Regions from separate parts of the Bacillus cereus group sp. RP37 genome, predicted to be linked through region 2. Evidence: predicted binding sites of a transcription regulator. Region 2 holds the regulator's gene; the other holds the start of a gene.

Region 1 (3,164 bases), 2.5 Mb from region 2:
GTAACCAAACATACGACACATCCTGTCGAATATTGATAGATTATCATAGCTAAATAATGAAGGAATTCTCATGAAAGATATGGAAACTTTAATAAATACATCTCCATATGTCGTATCTACCATTTCCTCTTTCTTATAAGCGATGATACAGTAGAGGTAGTATTTAGAGTAAAGGGGTAAAGTGTAGAATGGATTTTCAGACAATCAAAGATTATTTTTCACCAGAAAATATGGATCATATTGTTGAAAGTTATAAAGCGTTCGGACCACTTCTTGGTATTGGTTTACCGATGATAGAAGCGTTGATTCCAGCATTGCCACTCATCGTATTTGTACTGGCGAATGCTGTTGCATTTGGATTTTGGCTCGGTTTTCTTTATTCTTGGCTTGGATCAGTAATGGGTGCCTTACTTGTCTTTTTCATTATCCGCCATTTTGGCCGAAGTCGTTTCTTTTCTTTTGTAAATAAGCATGAGAGAGTACGAAAGGCAATGGGATGGATTGAAAGGAAAGGGTTCGCGCCGATTTTCGTCATATTTTGTTTTCCGTTTACACCGTCTGCGCTTATAAATGTTGTCGCTGGTTTATCTCGCATTAGTGTAAAACAGTTTGGACTTGCGCTCGCGTTCGGAAAGCTTGTAATGATTTTTATTTTAACGTATATCGGCCATGATTTAATGTCATTTATTCATAATCCGGTGAAATCAGTCATTGTAGCAATTGGTATTTTTATTTTATGGTATGTCGGTAAGAAAATCGAAGTAAAGTTAGAGCTACATTAAGAATAGTCTTCTTTGTCCCGCTATTTGTGGGCAGTAAAACTCCCACCAAAAAAATCGGCTGAAGCAAAAAAGTTAGGTGGGAGATCAAACTGCCCGTAAATGCCCGATTGGTGCGGGCTGATAATCGGTGGGGGATGAACAAAACCCCACCGATTAAGTTTCACTTTATAAATGCAAGCTTCATTATTAAAGGGTAAGGGGAGAAGCGGATGAAGAAAACTTTGAAAAAAGAAGGCATAGAGTGGATACGAACAATTTTAATTGGTGTATTATTAGCTGTATTTTTTCGAACGTTTTTCTTTTCAACGTACGTTGTAGAGGGGAAGTCAATGATGCCAACATTGCAAGATGGCAATATGCTCGTTGTAAATAAGGTGAGTTATCAAGTAGGGGACTTGAATAGGTTTGATGTCGTTGTGTTTCATGCGAATAAAAAAGAGGACTATGTAAAACGAATTATTGGTTTACCTGGGGACCATATTGAATATAAGCATGATAAGCTATATATAAATGGACAATTCGTAGATGAACCTTATTTAGAGAAATATAAGAAAGAGATAAATGGACGACAACTAACAGGTGATTTTAAATTAGAAGAATTAACGAAAGAGAAGTTTGTACCACCTGGTTACATTTTTGTGGTAGGCGATAACCGCCTCGGGAGCTGGGATAGTAGACACTTTGGATTTGTAAAAGCTGATACAGTAGTCGGTAAAGTTGATTTACGATATTGGCCAATTCAAGAGGTACAAACGAATTTTTCAAAAGGTTGATATAATAGGTAGAAGTATAGAAAAAGACAAACTACTCCGTTTGTCTTTTTTCGTGTCCTATAATACAATTATAGTAGCAAACTAACGTTCGTTATGTAAGTGAAAGGTGGGGTTACATGTCACTTCGATTTGTGATTGGTAGAGCGGGAAGTGGAAAAAGTACACTTTGTTTACACGAAGTGCAAGAAGAGTTAAAGCAGCGCCCAAGAGGGGAAACAATATTATACCTTGTGCCAGAACAGATGACATTCCAAACGCAGCAGGCCTTAATTGGAAGCGAGGATGTAAGAGGTTCTATTCGGGCACAAGTTTTTAGTTTTTCACGGTTAGCGTGGAAGGTGCTGCAAGAAGTTGGCGGAGCGAGTCGTCTTCACATTGATGAAGCGGGCGTACATATGTTGCTTCGTAAAATTGTAGAGTCTCGTAAAGATGGATTATCGGTGTTCCAAAAAGCAGCGGAGCAAAACGGTTTCTTTGAACATCTTGGTAGTATGATTGCGGAGTTTAAACGTTACAATGTGACGCCATCAAACGTATATGAAATGTGGCAACAATTAGATGCGCATAGTAGCAGTGCCGAGCAAAAGCTATTAGCGAATAAAGTGTATGATTTACAACTACTATATGATGATTTTGAACGTGCTTTAATCGGAAAATATTTAGATTCAGAAGACTACCTGCAATTACTAGTCGAAAAGCTTCCGCAGTCTGAATATGTAAATGGGGCTGAAATTTATATAGATGGATTTCATTCATTCTCACCGCAAGAGCTAGAAATTGTAAGACAGCTTATGATTTGTGGAGCGAGAGTTACGATCACGTTAACGATAGATGAAAAAACGTTAGCACAGCCAGTAAATGAACTAGATTTATTTTATGAAACGACGTTAACATATGAAAAAATAAAACAAGTAGCACGTGAAGAGAAGATAGAAATTGAAAAAACGATTCCACTTATGGAACAACCGCGTTTTCATTCTCCGGCATTAGCTCATTTAGAAGCTCATTATGAAGCGCGTCCGAATGAAAAGTTTCACGGTGAAGCAAGTGTAACGATTAGTACAGCCGCGAATTTACGAGCTGAAGTAGAAGGTGTTGCTCGGGAAATTCGTAAACTTGTCGGGGATGAACAGTATCGTTACCGAGATATTGCAGTCCTTCTTCGTAACGGAGAAAGTTATTACGATGTGATGCGAACGTTATTTACGGATTATAATATCCCGCATTTCATCGATGAAAAACGCCCGATGTCACATCATCCGTTAGTAGAATGTATTCGTTCTGCATTAGAAATTATTAGCGGGAACTGGCGCTACGACGCGGTGTTCCGCTGCGTGAAAACAGAGCTTTTATATCCATTAGATGTAAGAAAAGAAACGATGCGCGAAGAGATGGATGAGTTTGAAAACTACTGTTTAGCGTACGGTGTACAAGGGAAGAGATGGACTTCAGAGGACCCGTGGATGTATCGCCGCTATCGTTCTCTTGACGATACGGACGGAATGATTACAGACAGTGAACGTGAAATGGAAGAGAGAATAAATCGACTGCGCGACGTTGTAAGAACGCCTGTTATTCGTATGCAAAAAAGACTGAAGCGTGCGGGAAC
Region 2 (3,164 bases):
AAGTATTTATGGGTACTTTTATATGGTTGGATGTATTCGTTAGTATAACGTTTGTTGGAGTAGGTTTGTTGTTATGTATTATCGCTTATTATAGTACGAAGTGGTTTAAAAGGTTATGCGTACGTTATGTAGTATGGAACTTCAAAATGATAAAAGGGGAGTAGATGATGAAAAAAATATTGTTAGTAGCAATCACTTGTATCATTATTGGAGTAATAGGGATTTCACAAACATATGAAAAAGCAGTACAAACTGCAGAAGAAGGAAACAAAGAAGACGTAATAAAAAACGAAACACTAAAAAATATAGAAGTTAAGTTAGATGCTGGGGATATTGTTGTCCAAAAATCTCCCGATTCTTCTTTTTATGTAAAGCAATCAGGAGCTGTACGTAAACAAGAGATTCGTATTGCCGAAGATGGTGACACATTAAAAATTATTGGGGAAAGAGAAAAAGGTGCTTCATTTGATTTTTCTTTTTACAATTTCAAGTTTCAAACGTCTACAATGACTATACTAGTGCCTGAACGTTCTTACCAAGAGATAAAAGTAAATTCATCTGCTGGACAAATAGAAATAAGTGATGTGAAAAGTGATCGTGTAAGTGTTGAAACGCTTGCTGGAGAAGTAGATTTGAAACATGTCACAGCTAAGAGTGTGGAGGGATCTACAAAAGCTGGTGAGCTGAACTTTAAAAAAGTAATAGGGAAAGTAACAGCGAAGACGGCTAGTGGGGAAGTGCATATTATGGATCATGATCCTAAATATGATGTGGAGGCAAGTTCAACCGCTGGGGATGTAGATATTACTTTATTGGAAAAACCACAAGATGCAGTTATAACTGGGCAAAGCGCTGCTGGAGACGTGATGATTTTTAATGAAGAAAATAAAAATATAACAATTGGCAATGGTAGTAAAAAGATTAGTGGTAAAACAACTGCTGGCGATGTGACGATTGAAATTCGTTCATAAGAAATAGAATGTATGAAAATCTATCAAAATACAAAAAAGAAGATAGTCACCTATATAAATAAGGTGATTATCTTCTTTTTATTATTTTTTAATGTAAATCACGATATACACCAATTACTTTTCCGATAACTGACACTTGTTTTAAAATAATAGGCTCTAATGAAGAGTTTTCCGGTTGTAGACGGAAATGGTCTTTTTCTTTATAGAAACGTTTAACAGTTGCTTCGTTATCTTCTGTTAAAGCTACTACAATTTCACCGTTATATGCAGACTGTTGTTGGCGAACAACAACTAAATCCCCGTCGAAAATACCAGCTTCAATCATACTATCTCCAGAAATACGTAACATGAACACTTGATCTGCTCCAGCAACAATGCTAGCTGGAAGTGGGAAGTGATCTTCTACACTTTCAACTGCTGTAATCGGTAATCCAGCAGTAACTTTTCCGATAATAGGAACTTGAATAACAGATTGTGTTTCTGCATCCATTCGATCGTCACCTAAAATTTCAATTGCTCGTGGTTTTGTTGGATCGCGTCGAATATATCCTTTTTCTTCTAGTCGTGATAAATGTCCGTGCACTGTAGAACTAGAAGCGAGGCCGACTGCTTGACCGATTTCACGTACGGAAGGTGGATATCCTTTTTCTTGTACTTTTAGCTTAATAAAGTCGAGAATGTCTTGCTGGCGTTTCGTTAACTTTTCCATGTTTTCTAACACCTCGTTTTCTTTCATTTTTCTTATTAATAAGTATAACATGCGAAAAAACATTCTACAAACATAAGTTCGAACAAAAGGCGAATTTATGTTACACTGGAGGGAAATAATAGTGAGAAAGAGGGGTTCATAATGAATGCAATTATTTATGCGCGTGTGAGTACAACAAAAGAAGCACAAGAAACATCATTATTACGTCAAAAAGATGAATTATTGCATTTAGCTGAGCGCTATCAAATGAATGTTATTAAGGTGATTGAAGAGCAGGCTAGTGGCTATACAATTGAACGTGACGGCATATTAGAAGTGCTAGATACAATTCGAGATGAACAAATCGATGTGCTACTCATACAAGATGAAACGCGCCTTGGTAGGGGGAATGCGAAAATTGCATTAATGCACTGTTTACATAAAGAGGGAATAAAAGTATATACGCATACGCATAATGGAGAATTACAATTGTCGGATTCTGATTCGATGGTTTTAGATATTATTGGCATTGTTGAAGAGTATCAAAGAAAGATTCATAACTTGAAAATTAAACGTGGCATGCAACGCGCAGTAGAAAAGGGCTATCGTCCCGAAAATAATTTAAAAAATCGTAATTTAAGCGTAGGACGAGAGAAGAAAGAAGTGCCAATTGAGGAAATTGTACGTTTACGCCGGAATGAATTAACTTTTGAAGAAATTGCAGCAACACTTCGTGGTTTTGGTCATGATGTTTCAAAAGCAACTGTACATCGAAGATATGTAGAATATACAAAGCAATTGCTTGATAAAGAGGACTAACTATTGTATGATAATAATCAGTTTTGAGTAAAAGGGGGATTCGAGATGCAAAGTCACGAACTCATTGAACGCATTAACTTCTTAGCGAAAAAAGCAAAAGCTGAAGGCTTAACTGAAGAAGAACAACGTGAGCGCCAATCGCTACGTGAACAATATTTAAAAGGATTTCGTCAAAATATGTTAAACGAACTTAAAGGAATTAAAGTTGTTAACGAAGAAGGTACTGATGTTACACCGGCGAAATTAAAAGCTTTAAAAAAGCAAGATAATGCAAAATTAAATTAAAAGATGGGCATAGCTGCCCATCTTTTTTATTGTTAAATTCGTTATTTAATAACTTTCCAGTTATTATTTTGCGTTGCTTCTATCTTTTTATGTTTCCATATATAGTTAGCGATAAGTTCAGACATATCTGTTGGTATGTCTTTTATTACGGGCTTATTTTGAAACATAAAAAAGTTCCCTCCGCCGCTTGCGCGATAATTATTCATAACGACGTCATATTCTTCCTTCATATTTAGAGGAGCGCCTTTATACTGTAAAGATTCTACTCTCTCGCCAATTGGTTTGGAAATGTTTAATACGTACGAAATTCCTTCCCACATATCGTAATTATAGTGTTGCGGTTTTGGTTCTATGTAGCTAGGGTTTACGATGATGGTTCCATCTCCTTTTAATGTGAAATA

The links. Region 2 encodes LexA, which represses DNA repair genes until DNA is damaged. Its sites were predicted from a motif close to CGAACATATGTTCG; they were not measured.
Region 1: a site for LexA is predicted at 1,633-1,646, ahead of addB (helicase-exonuclease AddAB subunit AddB). Genes of this name have one in related genera too.

What each region holds. Positions count from the first base shown of each region.
Region 1 covers NZ_JARVHP010000001.1:4,236,458-4,239,621, reverse strand. The annotation lists gene QCI44_RS22375 (TVP38/TMEM64 family protein) at 189-782, shown strand; gene lepB (signal peptidase I) at 992-1,555, shown strand; gene addB (helicase-exonuclease AddAB subunit AddB) at 1,672-3,164, shown strand, end outside.
Region 2 covers NZ_JARVHP010000001.1:1,784,908-1,788,071, forward strand. The annotation lists gene QCI44_RS09450 (DUF1700 domain-containing protein) at 1-164, shown strand, start outside; gene QCI44_RS09455 (DUF4097 family beta strand repeat-containing protein) at 165-971, shown strand; gene lexA (transcriptional repressor LexA) at 1,060-1,680, opposite strand; gene QCI44_RS09465 (YneB family resolvase-like protein) at 1,822-2,478, shown strand; gene QCI44_RS09470 (DUF896 domain-containing protein) at 2,524-2,763, shown strand; gene QCI44_RS09475 (bifunctional metallophosphatase/5'-nucleotidase) at 2,805-3,164, opposite strand, start outside.